One region of the Mesorhizobium sp. ISC15 genome, then DNA from elsewhere that is predicted to be linked to it. Evidence: riboswitches for the same ligand, from Rfam matches in the RefSeq annotation. Region 1 holds a riboswitch; each other region holds the start of a gene.
The links. A riboswitch is a leader RNA that binds a small molecule or an ion and turns the genes downstream of it on or off. The one in region 1 is predicted to bind thiamine pyrophosphate.
Positions count from the first base shown of each region.

Region 2: linked by a shared signal. The riboswitch ahead of RPG13_RS27000 (YkoF family thiamine/hydroxymethylpyrimidine-binding protein) and the one ahead of RPG13_RS33385 (MFS transporter) in region 1 are both predicted to bind thiamine pyrophosphate.
Region 3: linked by a shared signal. The riboswitch ahead of thiB (thiamine ABC transporter substrate binding subunit) and the one ahead of RPG13_RS33385 (MFS transporter) in region 1 are both predicted to bind thiamine pyrophosphate.

Region 1 covers NZ_JAVSPX010000002.1:108,375-113,776, reverse strand. The annotation lists gene RPG13_RS33395 (TauD/TfdA dioxygenase family protein) at 1-431, shown strand, start outside; gene RPG13_RS33390 (hypothetical protein) at 1,164-1,847, shown strand; TPP riboswitch at 2,242-2,358, shown strand; partial or broken gene RPG13_RS33385 (MFS transporter) at 2,389-3,561, shown strand; gene RPG13_RS33380 (LysR substrate-binding domain-containing protein) at 3,760-4,641, opposite strand; gene RPG13_RS33375 (MFS transporter) at 4,744-5,402, shown strand, end outside.
Region 2 covers NZ_JAVSPX010000001.1:5,592,162-5,597,563, forward strand. The annotation lists gene RPG13_RS26990 (aspartate aminotransferase family protein) at 1-810, shown strand, start outside; gene RPG13_RS26995 (alcohol dehydrogenase family protein) at 819-1,928, shown strand; gene RPG13_RS27000 (YkoF family thiamine/hydroxymethylpyrimidine-binding protein) at 1,938-2,546, opposite strand; TPP riboswitch at 2,537-2,648, opposite strand; gene RPG13_RS27005 (aspartate aminotransferase family protein) at 2,995-4,371, opposite strand; gene RPG13_RS27010 (NAD(P)/FAD-dependent oxidoreductase) at 4,646-5,227, shown strand.
Region 3 covers NZ_JAVSPX010000001.1:694,704-700,105, reverse strand. The annotation lists gene RPG13_RS03510 (ABC-F family ATP-binding cassette domain-containing protein) at 1-1,619, opposite strand, end outside; gene RPG13_RS03505 (thiamine diphosphokinase) at 1,621-2,265, opposite strand; TPP riboswitch at 2,368-2,482, shown strand; gene thiB (thiamine ABC transporter substrate binding subunit) at 2,526-3,536, shown strand; gene thiP (thiamine/thiamine pyrophosphate ABC transporter permease) at 3,770-5,389, shown strand; gene thiQ (thiamine ABC transporter ATP-binding protein) at 5,386-5,402, shown strand, end outside.

The sequences.
Region 1 (5,402 bases):
ACTACACAGCCGTGCGCCCGCGCGCCACAGCCGAAGAGAAGAAGCACTTCGAGGAAATCTTCACATCGACGATCTACGAGACCGAGCATCCGGTCGTGCGCGTCCATCCGGAAACCGGGGAGAAGTCGCTGCTGCTCGGCAATTTCGTGCAGCGCCTCGTCGGCCTTTCCAAGAGCGATTCCGCCAAGCTCCATGAGGTGTTCCAGTCCTACGTCACTGCCCCGGAAAATACCGTGCGGTGGCGCTGGCAAGTAGGCGACGTCGCTATCTGGGACAACCGTGCTACCCAGCATTATGCGGTCAACGACTATGGCGACCAGCACCGGGTTGTGCGTCGCGCTACGGTTGACGGTGACGTTCCGGTCGGCGTCGACGGTCGCCGCAGTATAACCCATGTCAAGGCAGCTAAGCCGGCGGCGAAGGCAGCCTGACCGTCTGAACAGGGTAAACTTCGTATCGCCGCGGCCATATCGCGCGGCTTAACCGCCCCACAAAGCCTTATGATTTCCGAGAAGCAAGGCGAGTTGCTGGCTCGAGGCTTGGCCCGAAATCGAGGTCCTGCAGCGTGGCGCATGGCTCGGGTCGCTGCTGCGGTACAGGTCCCTCACCGCCCCACCATCTCGCCCGCCTGCACCTCCGGATAGCGATCATTCACCGGTTTGTTCATTTATAATAGCGCACGATCATAACTGGACATTGTGGTAGCTCGTACATGCCTGAAGGCCCCGGCGCGCCGACCCAGCGCCGGGGCCTTTTTACTTCCGCAAATTCCATTCCAGCAACGCGGGCACTTCGCAGGATGTCGCAATCCCGCGCTTGCGATGATACGCCGGACAGCGAATTGCGCGAGTCAAACGAATTTGGGTTCCTCAAATATAGAATCGTCGACACCGATCCTGATGGATCCAGCCTCGACGACGAAAACAACCATCTACAAACGGAATATTCAACGTTGCCGAGAGCTCCCGGTGTGCCGTCGAACCCGACATTCGCGAGGTCAGCGGTCACCAACGATCATGGTGATCGCCAGCATCTTTCGTATTCACATGGCCGTCGGCCGGGTACTTTCCCGAGGCCATGACGTGAGTCTGGTGGGTCTTCCAAGCGCCGATTTGGCCGGGTAGGGTTTGCAAGGGGGGCGAACAACCGGATGAACGAACGGAATGATACTGGAAAAACTGCGCGCCTGTTGGGCGTTTAGCCCGACCGTCCATAGGAATGTCGCCCTGGTCGAAGGCTTTCTGAAGGGCAAGAGTTTCGCCGACCTGGCGCAGGAACATGGCCTGTCGAAATCGAGGGTGCGCCAAATCATCGACAAGGCTGATCGGCTTGTGGGCGGCGGCATCCTGACCAAGGCTGAATCGTCCAAGGCCTCGCCTCGATCCGATTTCATGGTCGACTATCCGTATGTGTGGAACCTGGCCGAGATGCACCGGCTCGGTAGCGTCACGCCGCACCATTTCTTTGCGGAGCTGGAGCGCGCCGGATCGCTGGAGCGGCTGGTTGACAAGATGAAGCGGTTGCCGTGGCGCGCACCAACGACACGTGAGCTGGCGCGCCTCGTGTGGCAAAAGGAGAGGGGCGAGAGCCCATGGCCTGCAATGAAGCGATCACGCGTTGCGATCGTGGAACCAAGCTGCCCGGTCGACCATCCAGATCGCGGTCTTCAATGCCAGCTCGCCTTGGAACCGGCCTTTCAGCAATTGGCTGAGCGGGCAGCGGAATCCGGCTGGACCGAGGACGAGATAGCCTACGCGCTCCTCGAGCTCGCCGGCTCGCGCCTCAAGAGCAACTCCGCCAATCGCGAGACTGAGAGGGCGATCGACCGGGCCAGGGCAACGAGATGAGCGGCACCTTCGAGAAGCTTCGCCTGACCCGATAGGAACGTCGCCGCGCCAATCAGTTTGGCGGTGAAGGCTGACCCCGGCCGAGTCGGGCAGGCGAGCGGCAGTGCTGAAATAAGGGCGTGAGAATCCATGGCGATCTTGCGCATGGCGAACTCCTTCAAGTGACTTGTTTTCATCAGCCTGCCAGAGGTGCCACCCGGCCTGGGTTCTTGATACGGCGGCTGTGTCAAGACGCCAGGCGCCACCTCGCGGCTAAGCCCGCAAAGCGGACCTTTTGTCGCAGTCGCAAAACCGTGTCGAAGGTTTCGGGATATTTGCGACGAAAAAGCGGTCGTTGGCCATCAGCGCCCCGGCCAAATAAGGCGTGCTTGTTATTCAAGGTTGAGATAACTTCGCAGATACCGAGGGGTGCCCCGTCAAGGGGCTGAGATACTGTTGGCCGAAGGCAGCACAGTGACCCTTTGAACCTGATCCGGATCATGCCGGCGAAGGGACGGGTCTGACGCCTCTCTCCTTTGCCGGCCTCAAACAAGTGGCCGCAATGACACCCGAAAAATCAACGACCACGGCCCGGCATTCAGCGCTCACGCCTAAACTTTCGACGTTGACCCACCTATGCGCCCTTTCGGTGCTGCCGTTGAACGTCTTTCTGCCATCACTGGCGAATATCGCGCAGGATTTCCGCGCCGATTATGCTCTCGTGAGCCTGTCGTTAGCCGGTTACGCGATAGTGGCCGTCGCATTGGAACTGATCATGGGTCCGCTATCCGATCGGTTCGGGCGTCGGCCGATCGTCATGGTCAGTCTTGCCACGTTCACGATCGGGTCGATCGGCTGCGCCTTTGCATCCGATATTTGGACCTTTCTTGCGTTCCGTTTGCTCCAGGCGGCAATCACGTCCTGCCATCCAATTTCGATGGCGATTATCAGGGATACGGCCGGCAAAGAGCAGACGGCGAGCCGGATCAGTTATGCGGCGATGATCTGGGCGCTGGCCCCGATGATCGGCCCGGCGCTTGGCGGTGTGGTGGATGAAACCTTGGGCTGGCGGGCGATTTTCTGGGGTCTTGCCCTAGCCGGCATCGTGATGTTTGCCTCGTCCAGCAATTCCACGCCTATCCGGCGCTGTTCCGCGCACCCGGTTTTTGGGCCTACGCGCTGTGCATGGGGTTCTTGGTCGGTGCGGGCTACGCGTTTCTCGCTGGCGCCCCACTTGTTGCTGCAATATTCGACGTGTCATCGGCCTCGCTTGGCTTTTACATCGGCAGCATAACAGCGGGCTTCGTGTTGGGTAGCTCCTGTCCGGACGTTACGCCGGCCGTTTCCCTCTGACCACCATGATGATAGTGGGGCGCATCGTCGCTGTGCCGGCCCTGCGATTTGTCTGGTCCTGTTTTTCGCAGATGACAGGCATGTGATTGCGCTATTCGGCCCTTGCATTCTGGTCGGCATCGGCAATGGCTTGACCATGCCGAACGCCGATGCCGGCGCGCTTTCGGTGCGGCCGAACCTGGCTGGAAGCGCGGCCGGCTTGGCAGGCGCTATGACCCTTGCGGGTGGCGCAGCCCTTTCCTCGATCACAGGGGCCGTCCTGACGGAGAGCAACGCAACCTATGCGCTGTTCTCCATCATGCTTTTTTTCGCCGGGTGCGGGCTGTTGGCGGCTGTGCTCGCGGCGCTCGTCCCAGGCGATTCTCAGTCCTATCGGACGTGATGCCGTCCTGATAAACGCGCGCTGTTTGCGCTTGAAAAAAGCAGTGCGGTGAGGAGCCCCCGTGGCGCTCGATAACGACCTTCCAGCAGCAGCAACTAAGGCAGCACAGGGTCGCGAGCGGCCACCGAAAGCTCCCATGCTAAACGACTAATTTGCAGACAGACCAGAGTTGGCTGGGGTTCTTTCAGCGAGTCCCTTTCAATTCTTCGCTGCCTTCCTCAACCAGTCGCGCATTTGTCGCGCGGGCCGTGACAGGTGCGCCGTGTCAGGGGTCAGCAGATGATACTGTTCCCGTCCTGGCAGCACCGGGCCGGGAAGCTGAACAAGACGCCCCGAGCGCAGATGCTGGCCGCAGGAGAGATGGTCGCCGATGGCAATGCCAAGGCCGCGCAGCGCCGCGTCGATGCACAGATGGGTGCGGTTGAAGAACAGGTGGTTGTCGACATCGTCCAGCATGACGCCTGCCGCTTCGCAATAGCGCCGCCACCAGTAGAGCCCGCGCTCGTGGATCAGCCTGTGCGCAGCGTAGAAGCCTGGTGAGACCGGATCTGGGCCCTTGGCGATCAATGCGGGCGAGGCGACCGGGAACGCGTTGAGATCAAGGAAGGGCTCGGAGCGAAAGCCGATCAGCGCCGCCGGTCCCCAGGTCAGCACCAGATCGACATCGCCTGGCAGGCTGCGCGGCGGGTCCGGGCGGCAGCGGAGATCAACGTTGAGCCGCAGCGCGTCCAGCGCCTGCGCCGTCAGGCGCGGCATGAGCCACACGACCGCCAGATCGGTTTCCACATCCAGAACCACTGTTCCCTTGGCGGTGCCGCGTTTCAGACGCCCGACGCCGAGCGCCAGATCGGCGAAGGACCGGGCGACGGTGCGGGCGAAGAGGCTGCCTTCGCCGGTCAGCACGACATGGCGGGCATGACGCTCGAAAAGTTCCACGCCCAGTTCCATCTCCAGATTGCGCACGTGGCGGCTGACGGCGGCATGGCTGACGCCCAGTTCGTCCGCCGCCGCAGCGAAGCTGCCATGCCGGGCAGCGGCCTCGAAGGCGCGGGTGGCGTTGAGGTTCGGCAGTTTGCGCATGAGATCAGCATAACAAAAGCGTTCGCTTGCGGCAAAAAATATCGTTTGAGTGAAAGCTCACTTCGCGGCATCTCCCGGACACCCCATCGCCAGGAGGATGCCATGACCCGACCGCAGAACTCCCAAACCCGGATGATCGTCGCGCTGATCCTCGGCGTGACGATCTACGGCCTCGCGATGGGCACCACCTACCCGCTTCTGGGTCTCTTGCTATCGGATCGCGTGTCAGGCGCGCTCAATGGCCTGAATACGGCAGCGACCGGCCTCGGTCTCATGACCGGCGTGGTGCTGGTGCCCGGCCTCGCCCGCCGGTTAGGCGCGGGTCGAACTGCGCTGGCAGGCGTGGGGCTGCTGGCGGCGGCGCTCGTGGCGCTGGCCTTCCTGCGGGACTTCTGGCCGGTCTTCGCGGCCCGCGTGATTCTGGGCTGCGGTGCAGGCCTCATGTTCATCGTCGCCGAAACGGCGCTGAACGCGGCCGCGGCGCCAGAGCGGCGCGGGCGGATCATGGGCGTCTATACCGCTGCCAATGCCCTCGGTTTCGTACTCGGTCCCGCGATGATTGCGCTGATGCCCGACCGCCCGGCCGCGCTTCTCCTCGGTTGCGCCGCGATAGCGCTGATGGCGCTGATCCCGTTCGCCGCGGTGGAACGGCCCGTGAGCCGCTTGGTCGTGCCGGGATCGGGGCGCCACATTGTGTCGGCGATCGCAGCCTTTCCCTTAGCCTTCGGCTTTCTCTTTATCGCCTCGATGATTGATGCCGT
Region 2 (5,402 bases), on a different contig from region 1:
CGCGCCGACCGCTCGATGAGCGAGGAGCAGTTTTCCCAACACTGCGCCGACAAGCTCGAAGAGATGATCCTGGCCGAGGGCCCGGACACGATCGCCGCCTTCATCGGCGAGCCGATCCTCGGCACCGGCGGCATCGTGCCGCCGCCCGCCCTCTACTGGGAAAAAATCCAGGCGGTGCTGAAGAAGTACGACGTGCTGCTGGTCGCCGACGAAGTGGTCACCGGCTTCGGCCGGCTGGGCACCATGTTCGGCTCCGACCATTACGGCATCAAGCCCGACCTGATCACCATCGCCAAGGGCCTGACCTCGGCCTATGCGCCGCTGTCGGGCGTCATCGTCGCAGACAAGGTCTGGCAGGTGCTGGTGCAGGGTTCCGACAAGCTCGGCAGCATAGGCCATGGCTGGACCTATTCGGCGCATCCGATCTGCGTTGCCGCCGGCGTCGCCAATCTCGAGCTGATCGACGAGATGGACCTGGTGACCAACGCCGGCGAGACCGGCGCCTATTTCCGCGCCGAACTGACGAAAGCCGTCGGCGGCCACAAACATGTCGGTGAGGTGCGCGGCGACGGCATGCTGGCGGCAATCGAGTTCGTCGCCGACCGGGACGACCGCGTGTTCTTCGACGCCTCGCAGAAGATCGGGCCGCAGGTCGCGACCGCCCTTGCGGCAAGCGGCGTCATCGGCCGCGCCATGCCGCAAGGCGACATTCTCGGCTTCGCGCCGCCGCTCTGCCTGACGCGCGAAGAGGCCGACATCGTCGTGTCGAAGACGGCGGATGCGGTGAAGAGCGTGTTTGCCAACATCTGAAAACTGACATGAACGCCATGACCAAAACCCTCCCCGCCACCATGGCCGCCGTGCAGCTGACTGGTCACGGCGGACCGGAAAAGCTCGTCTACCGCACCGACGTGAAAGTGCCGTCGCCCGCCCCTGACGAAGTGCTGATCAAGGTCACCGCTTGCGGCATGAACAACACCGATGTCTGGGTGCGACAGGGCGCCTATGGCACGGAGGAAGATGCTGCCGCCGTATCGACCTGGCGGCGTCAGGGCAACACGCTGACCTTCCCGCGCATCCAGGGCACCGACACGGTCGGCCACATCGTCTCAGTCGGCGATGGTGTCTCGCCGAACCGTATCGGCGAGCGGGTGATGGTCGACTTCTCCATCTACAACCGCGACGACGATTCACTCGCCGACATCGACTATATGGGCCACGGCCGCGACGGCGGCTATGCCGAGTATCAGACCGTGCCGGCCGAGAACGCCCATGTCGTCGACACCGAGTTGACCGATGTCGAACTCGCCACCTTCTGTTGCGCCTATCTCACCGGCGAGCAGATGCTGGAACGTGCCGCATTGAAGGCCGGCGAGCGCGTGCTGGTCACCGGCGCGTCGGGCGGCGTCGGCTCCGGCATCGTGCAGCTGGCGCGGGCGCGCGGCGCCGTCCCCTATGCAGTCGTCGGCAAGGGCAAGGAACAGGCCGTGCTCGACATCGGCGCCGAGGCGGTGATCACCCGGGGTGTGGCCGACCTGCCGGCTGCGGTAAATGAGGCAACCGGCGGCCAGCCGATCGACGTGGTTGCCGATCTGGTCGGCGGCGCGATCTTCAACGATCTGCTGCGCATCCTCAGGCCCGAAGGCCGCTACACCACAGCCGGCGCAATTGCCGGCCCGGTCGTGCAGCTCGATCTGCGCACCATGTATCTCAAGCAGTTGCAGTTGCACGGCTCGAGCCAGGGCACGCGGCACGACTTCCGCCGTATTGTTCGCTACATCGAAGACAAGAAGATCCGGCCGCTGGTCGGCGGCGTCTACAGGCTCTCCGATTTCCACCGCGCCCAAGCGGATTTCATCGCCAAGGATTTCGTCGGCAAGCTGGTGGTCGTTCCAGACGCCATTTCGGATCTCGCAGCGACCCGTTGATAGCCAACACTAACAAGGACTCGGGCTGTTCGCCGACACGGTGAGATCGAGCGCGACATGGCCTTGCGGCGCGCCGAAACGAAGGAAGGCTTCCGACAGCGTCGCGAACACCGGTCCGGCATCGCCTCTCAGCTTCGTGCAGAAATTCTTCGACCTGTCGAAGACGCCCGAAATCTTGAGGAAGTCGATGCAGCCGTAGATCTCATCCATGTGATGGCCCTCGCCGAGCGGATAGAGCGAGAACTGCGCGGCGACCTCTTGTCCGAGTTTTTTCGCACCATCGACATGCGCCCGCGCCGCGCCGATGCGCTCGGCCAGGGACAGCTCGTGGCTGCTGCCGGAAATCGGTGTGCAGATCGGATCGTCAGGCTCGCCCGGACAGCCGCGCGACACCGTCGCCGACAACACGCAATGCAAGCCACTCGCCGCCGCCGATGCGAAGAGGTCGCGCATGGCCGGGAAAAGCTGTTCCGGCGGGCCGACGATCAGCGTCGAGATGTCGTCGGTCTCGATGCGGAAATTCGGTCGATACGGATCGAGCGCCGAAAGCGCCCCAAGGATGACGCCGACGAAATCGTCGCACATCGGATACAGGGAAATCTGTGCACCTGAAAACATGGTCGCCTCGCTCCGCTGGCATTACCCAGATCAGCTTGAGGGACCGAAGGCTTGCACCCACCATCTCAGCCCCGGCAATACGGAGCGCCCCTGTCGATATGGGCGACGTAGCACCCGCGCAACGGATGTTCAAGTGTGGCCCAGGGCAATCGTTCCCAGCAATCGCTTCAGACCAATTACCGAGCTTGGCGGCGCCGCCGAAGCTGCCGATCTCCCCCCTTGCGGGGGAGATGCCGGCAGGCAGAGGGGGTGCTTCCCTCCGACCTGTCAATCGATCGCAGCCGCGCCCTCAAGCTGATTCGGGTTGGCAAGGCTGAAGTCGAAAGTTGGCGATCCTTCACACCCCCTCTGTCCTACCGGACATCTCCCCCGCAAGGGGGGAGATTGGATACCGCTTCGGCTTCGCCAATCACCAAGGCCCATTCAGCTCTGGCTTTGGACGACCTGATCAGCTCTGTGATCCGACCTGCTTGACCGCGGCTTCGAGCGATCTTTCAAACGCGTCGATCATCTGATCGACCTGGGGCTCTGCGATGATCAGCGGCGGGCAGAAGGCCAGCGCGTCGCCCATGTTGCGCGAGATGACGCCGTTCTGCTGCATGAAGCCGTTGACAAGCCCGCCCAGCGCGCCGGCCGTCTCCCACGGCGTCTTGGTCACCTTATCGCCGACCAGTTCGACCGCCGCGATCAGGCCGACGCCACGCACCTCGCCGACAAGCGGGTGCGAAGCGAGGTTGCGCAGCCGTTTCTGCATATGCGCGCCGACCGTGCGCGCATTGCCGACAAGGTCGCGCTCCTCGATCAGCTTCAGGTTCTCGAGCGCGACCGCCGCCGCGACGGGATGGCCGCCGCCGGTGAAGCCATGACCGAAGGTGCCGATCCGATTGCTTTCGTCGGCAATCGGCTCGAACATTTTCTCGTTGATCAGCAGGGCCGAGATCGGCAGGTAGGAGGAAGAGATCTGCTTCGACAGCACCATGATGTCAGGCCTGATGCCGAAGGTCTGCGAACCGAACATCTCGCCGGTTCGGCCAAAACCGCAGATGACCTCGTCGGCGACGATCAGGATGTCGTACTTCGACAGGACCGCCTGTATCTTCTCCCAGTAGCCGGCCGGGGGAACGATGACGCCGCCGGCGCCCATGATCGGCTCGCCGAAGAAGGCGGCGATGGTTTCCGGGCCCTCGGCCAGGATCAGCTTTTCCAAGTCGTCGGCAAGCCGGCTCGAAAACTGCTCTTCGCTCTCGCCTGGCAGCGCCTCGCGCCAATGGTGCGGTGTCGACGTGTGCAGCACATTGGCGATCGGCAGGTCGAAGGAAATGTGATTGTTGGGCAGGCCGGTCAGGCTTGCCGAGGCGATGGTGACGCCGTGATAGCCGCGAATGCGGCTGATGATCTTCTTGCGTGCCGGCTGGCCGAGCGCATTCGACCGGTACCAGATCATCTTCATGGCCGTGTCGTTGGCCTCGGAGCCGGAATTGGTGAAATACGCCTTGCTCATCGGCACCGGCGCCATCTGCACCAGCTTCTCGGCGAGATCGATCAGCGGCGAATGCGATTTGGAGCCGAAGTCGTGATAATAAGGCAGCTTGGACATCTGGCGCACCGCCGCATCGACCAGCCGCTTCTCCGAGAAGCCGACCGCGACGCTCCAAAGCCCGGCCATCGCCTCGATGTAGCGGTTGCCGGCCAGATCCTCGACATAGATGCCGTCGCCCTTCTCGATCACGAGCGGCCCTGCCTCCTCATGCTTGCGGGCATTGGTGTAGGCGTGCATGTGGTAGCTGATGTCGCGGGCTTCGGGAGAATTCGGTCGTGCGTCCATGATGGTTCCTGTCCTGCATGCCGGGACTAGGCCCTGCCGCCGTTTCGGCGCGTATCGCCTCTTGCATTATGCTGTTGGATGCATCTGTTTCTCGTAAGGGTGTCAAGCCCTTTCCGAAGGGCTGGCGGGTGGACGCAGACATGCTGAATTTCAGCTTCGAGGTCGCAGAACGCGAGAACCTGCGCGGAGCCGCCTATGCGCATCGCCGGATCGTGATCGTCGAACGGCTCACCGGCAGCACAACAACAAGGCTGAGGTGGCCCGATCATGGACCATGTCGACTGCATCGTGGCCGGCGCCGGCGTCATTGGCCTCGCGATTGCGCGAGAGATGGCGCAACGCGGCCCTGGACAACCTGATCCTCGAAGCCGAGAACGCCATCGGCACCGGGACCAGCTCGCGCAATTCCGAGGTCATCCATGCGGGCATCTACTATCCGGCCGGATCGCAGAAGGCCCGGCTCTGCGTGGCAGGCCGGGAACAGCTTTACCGTTATTGCGAGGAGCGGGCGGTTCCGCATGCGCGCTGCGGCAAGCTCATCGTCGCCACAGATGCCGAACAGGAGCCGGCGCTTGCTTCCATCCTGGCCAACGCCTCTGCTTGCGGCGCGGGCGACCTGACACCCTTGACCGCAGCAGAGGCACGCGCGCTAGAGCCCAAGCTGCGGTGCACGGCCGCCGCCCTGCTGTCGCCCGCCACCGGCATCATCGACAGCCACGCCCTGATGCTTGCTTTGCGGGGCGACGTAGAGGAGCACGGGGGCACTCAGCCTCAACACCCGCATCGTCTGCGGCCGCATCGAGGGTGGGCGCATCGTTCTCGACACGGTCGACAGCACCAGCGGCGAGCGCTTTGAGATCGTCACCGCGCGCTTCATCAACGCCGCCGGGCTTGGCGCCACGACGCTTGCCCGCTCACTTGACGGGCTCGACCCGCAATTCGTGCCGGAACTTCGCTATGCCAAGGGCAATTATTTTTCGGTCGCCGGCCGGGCGCCGTTCTCGCGGCTGGTCTATCCCATACCCGAGCCG
Region 3 (5,402 bases), on a different contig from region 1:
TCCAGCGCGAATTTCTGCTTGAACGACAGTTTCTTTGCCGGGCCCTTCGGCGCAGCTGCTTCGGTCCTGGCTGCCGCCGTCGCTTCGCTGGTCTCGGCCTTCGTCCGCGCCTTGCGGTCGTCCAGCCTGGTGCCGCCGCGCTGCGCCAGCATGTCGGAATAGCCGCCGGCATATTCGATCCAGCGGCCGCCGCCGTCCGGCGCGATCAGGCTGGTCACGGTGCGGTCGAGGAAATCGCGGTCGTGGCTGACCAGGATGACGGTGCCGGCAAAACCGGCGACCAGCTCCTGCAGCAGTTCCAGCGTCTCCATGTCGAGATCGTTGGTCGGCTCGTCGAGCACCAGAAGGTTTGCCGGCCGTGCCAGCACGCGGGCCAGCAACAGCCGCGCTCGCTCGCCGCCCGAAAGCTCACGCACCGGCGTGCGCGCCTGTTCCGGTTTGAACAGGAAATCCTTCATGTAGGAGACGACGTGGCGCTGCTCGCCATTGATGACAAGGTTCTCGCCGCGTCCGTCGGTGAGGTATTGCGCCAGTGTCTCTTGCGGATCGACCGCCTCGCGCTTCTGGTCGAGTGTGGCGATCTCCAGATTGGTGCCGAGCCGCACCGTGCCTGAGTCCGGTTTCAATTCGCCGGTCAGCATCTTCAAGAGCGTCGTCTTGCCGGCGCCGTTCGGCCCGACCAAGCCGACGCGGTCGCCGCGCTGAATACGGGTCGAGAAGCCCTTGACCACGGTGAGGTCGCCAAAGCTCTTCTCGATGTTCTTGGCCTCGATCACCAGCTTGCCGGATTCGGCGGCGTCGCTGGCCACCATGGTCGCCGCGCCCTCGGCGCCGCGATGGCCACGAAAGCGCTGGCGCATGGTCTGCAACTCGCCGAGCCGGCGCATGTTGCGCTTGCGTCGCGCCGTCACGCCATAACGCAGCCAGTGCTCCTCGCGCACGATCTGGCGGCCGAGCTTGTGCTGCTCGCGCTCTTCTTCTTCCAGCACCGTGTCGCGCCATTCCTCGAAATGGCCAAAACCCTTGTCGAGACGGCGGGTCTGGCCGCGGTCGAGCCAGACGGTGGCGCGTGACACGCGCTCGAGGAAGCGGCGGTCGTGCGAGATGACAATCAGCGCCGAAGAGGTGCGGGCAAGCTCCTCCTCCAGCCACTCGATGACCGACAGGTCGAGATGGTTGGTCGGCTCATCGAGGAGGAGAATGTCGGGCTCCGGCGCCATGACGCGGGCAAGGGCAGCGCGCCGCGCCTCGCCGCCGGACAGGTCGTTCGGTCGTTCCTCGCCGGACAGGCCGAGATGCTCCATCAGATAGGTGGCGCGGTAGGGGTCATCGGCGGGTCCAAGCCCCGCCTCGACATAGGCGCGGACGCTGGCGAAACCATCCATGTCTGGCATTTGCGGCAGGTAGCGCACTGTCGCCGAAGGCTGGCGGAACATCTCGCCGTCCTGCGGCTCGATCAATCCCGCAGCGATCTTGAGCAACGTCGACTTGCCCGAGCCGTTGCGGCCGACCAAAGCGATCTTGTCGCCCGCCGACGCTGTCAGTTCCGCCCCGTCGAGCAGCGGCGTGCCACCAAAAGTCAGCTTTATCCCGTCGAGATTGAGAAGTGGCGGCGCCATGTCAGCTTTCAGGTAGGGGAAAAGGATGGGCGAGCAACAGCGCGCGGCCGCTGCCCAGCGCGATTTCGAGCCGGCCCTTGACCTCGTTGGAAATGGTCAGCGATGAGCCGAACGCGACCTCGACGTGGTTCAGCGGCCATTTGGCGCCGGTAACGGTCAAGCCGGAAAGGTCGGAGAAGCCGAGGATCGAAAACAGCGTGCTGTCGGCGTAGTCGAAGCCGGTCTTTCCGGGAAGCAAGGGGATGCCTTCCTGGGCGCCGCTGGTCAAAAGCACCTCTATGCCTGCCTCGGCCAGCCGGATGCTGAGCGCGAGGTGCAGGAAGGCGTGGTCGGTGCGCTTGCCGCCGAACGCGCCGGCGAGCACGAGCCCGGTCGCGCCGCGTTCGAGCGCAGCGGCGATAGCCAGCTCGCCGTCGGTCTTGTCCTTTTCTGCCGGAAACACCTGGCGGGGCACGGCGGCCAGATCGTCCGGCAAGTCCGCCGGCACCGAATCGAAGTCGCCGACCCAGAGTTCCGGCGTCAGCTCCAGCGTCCGGGCATGGCCGATGCCAGCGTCGGCGGCGATGACACGGGAGCCTTCGACCTGGCGGTCGAGCAGCGGCGTGCGGATAAGATCGCCGCCAAGCAGGATGGTGAATTTGCTCATATGCGTGGCCCTTACCAGCCCTGCTTGCGAAACGGAAGGCCGCGCTCCAGATGCCCTGCAAACTTCAGCTTGCGCAGCACTTCGGCCGGGCCTATGTGTCGAAACGCTCTAACGGGGTGCTGGACGTGATCTTCGCGGACCAGCTGAGAGGCAACCATGCCAACCCGCTGAACCTGATCCGGTTTGTACCGGCGGAGGGATTAGACGTTTCGGACAGCCCGACGCCTCAATTCCTTTCAATGTGAACGAAGGAGGCGCCGATGCGCACGTTTTCATACTCTCTTGTTTCGGCAATGCTGCTTGCCGCGTCCGTTCTCGGCACCGGGCCAGCATCCGCGCAGGAGAAACTCACCGTCTATACCTATGAGAGCTTCACCGCCGACTGGGGTCCAGGCCCCGCGGTCAAGAAGGCCTTCGAGGCGGAATGCGGCTGCACTCTCGATTTCGTTGCGGTCGCCGACGGCGTCGCGCTGCTCAATCGCGTCAGATTGGAAGGGGCCGCGACCAAGGCCGACATCGTGCTCGGCCTCGATACCAATCTGACGGTGGAAGCCAAGGCTACCGGCCTGTTTTCGCCGCATGGCCCGGTATCGGACGTCAAGGTGCCGGGCGGCTGGAGCGACGATATTTTTGTGCCGTTCGACTATGGCTATTTCGCCGTCGTCTACGACACCGAAAAGCTGAAGACCCCGCCGAAGAGCCTGAAGGAATTGGTCGAGGGCGATGCCGATGAGAAGATCGTCATCCAGGATCCGCGCACCTCGACGCCCGGTCTCGGCCTGCTGTTGTGGGTGAGATCGGTCTATGGCGACAAGGCGCCGGAAGCCTGGGCCAAGCTCAGGGCAAAGGTGCTCACCGTGACGCCGGGCTGGAGCGAGGCCTATGGCCTGTTCACCAAGGGCGAGGCGCCGATGGTGCTGTCCTACACCACGTCGCCGGCCTATCACATGGTCGCCGAAAACACCGAACGCTATCAGGCGGCGTCCTTCGAGGAGGGCGAGTACCTGCAGATCGAGGTTGCCGGCATCACCACGACTGGTGCGAGGAACCCGCTGGCGGAAAAGTTCCTGGCCTTCATGACCGGTCCGAAATTCCAGAACGTCATTCCCGAGACCAACTGGATGTTTCCTGCCGGCAAGACCGACAAGCCGCTCAACCCAGCCTTCGACAAGCTCGTCAAGCCGACCAAGGCCTTGCTGTTCAGCCCCGAAGAGGTCGCCGCCAACCGCAAGGCCTGGGTCGACGAATGGCTGGCGGTGATGAGCAAGTAGCTTCTGATTGACGATGATCACTCTACGGCGCCCCCCTCTGTCCTGCCGGACATCTCCCCCACGAGGGGGGAGATCGGCCATCATGCCGGCTTTCGCCAATCTCCGACATTGCCGGAATGAGCGGAGCGCTGAACCTGCCAATCTCCCCCCTCGTGGGGGAGATGTCCGGCAGGACAGAGGGGGGCGCGAAGGAACGCAATCCTCGCTAAGAATCTCGAATCTGGTGGTCTAGCGTGCAACGCGCGCCATCATCGGATTCCCGCGTCACAGCTGGCATTCTCGCGCTTGCGGCAATAGCACTTTTGATCGGTGGAGCGTTCGCCGGGCTCATCGTCGAAGGCGCCCGCGACCCGTCCGGCGCCGCGTCGGCCTTCGACCCCTATCTCTTCCGCGTTGTCCGTTTCACCTTATGGCAAGCGCTACTGTCGACACTGCTGTCCGTCCTGCCGGCGCTGCTCGTTGCGCGGGCGCTGTCGCGGCATCCGTGGTTCTTTGGCCGCGGCCTGATCCTGCAGCTCTTCGCCGTGCCGCTGGCGCTGCCGGCCATCGTCGCCGCGCTCGGCATTCTGGCCCTCTATGGCCGTGCCGGCTATTTCGCCGGCCTGCTCAGCGCGATTGGCGGTCAGGGTTGGCCGGGCATATACGGCCTGTCCGGCATCCTCGTCGCCCACGTCTTCTTCAACCTGCCGCTGGCAACGCGGCTGTTCCTTGAAGCGCTGGGGACAGTGCCGGCCGACCAGTGGCGGCTGGCGAGCCAGCTCGGCATGGGCGCCAGACCCGCCTTCCGGCTGATCGAATGGCCGACGCTGCGGGCGGCGCTGCCGGGCGTCGCCGGGCTTGTCTTTATGCTGTGCATCACATCCTTCACCATCGTGCTCACGCTGGGCGGCGGGCCGCGCGCGACGACACTGGAGGTCGCTATCTACCAGGCGCTGCGTTTCGATTTCGATCCTGCCCGCGCGGTGACGCTGACACTGCTGCAGATCGCGCTGACCTTCGTCGTGGTGCTGGTGTTGATGCGGCTCGGCGCCAACACCGTCGGCGATGCCAACCTGTCGGTGGCACCGCGCCGGTATCTTTCGGCAAGCGTCGGCGAGACCGTGCTGAACGCAGCATTGATCGTTCTGGCATTGCTGTTCGTCGCCGGGCCGATGGCGGCCACGGTGATGTCGGGCCTTGGCGCCGATCTTGGCCGGCTGGCGGGCGAGAGCGCTGTGCGGCAAGCGACGCTGACCAGCGCAGTGCTCGCCTTGCTGGCGGCGCTGCTTTCGGTGGCGCTGTCGCTGTCGCTCGTCATGGGACGACGGGCACTGGCCCTGAAGCGTCGCGTCGGCGCCAAGACGCTGCTCGAGCATGCCACCGATACCGGCGCCGGCTTCGTGCTCGTCGTGCCGCCCATCGTCATCGGCGCCGGCTGGTTTCTGCTCCTGCGTACCGTCAGCGACGTCTTCGCGATCGCCCCTGTCATGGTCGTCACCGTCAACGCGGTGATGGCGATGCCGTTTGCCATCCGCGCTATTCGCCCCGGCTATGATGCGGCGAGCGAACGCCACGAACGGCTCTGTTTGCTGCTTGGCATTTCGGGCTGGAACCGGTTCCGGCTGATCGACTGGCCGTCGCTGCGGCGGCCGCTCGCCATGGGTTTCGCCTTTGCCATGGCATTGTCGCTCGGCGATCTCGGCGTCATCGCCCTGTTCGGTAGCGACTCCCTGCAGACACTGCCCTATCTCTTGCTGGCGCGCATGGGCAGCTACCGCACGATGGATGCCGCCGGCCTAGCGCTGCTGCTCGGCCTGGTCTGTCTCGCGCTTGTGCTGGCCGCGGATCGGCTGGGGCGGGGAGAAAAGACATGACGCTCAGCAGCGC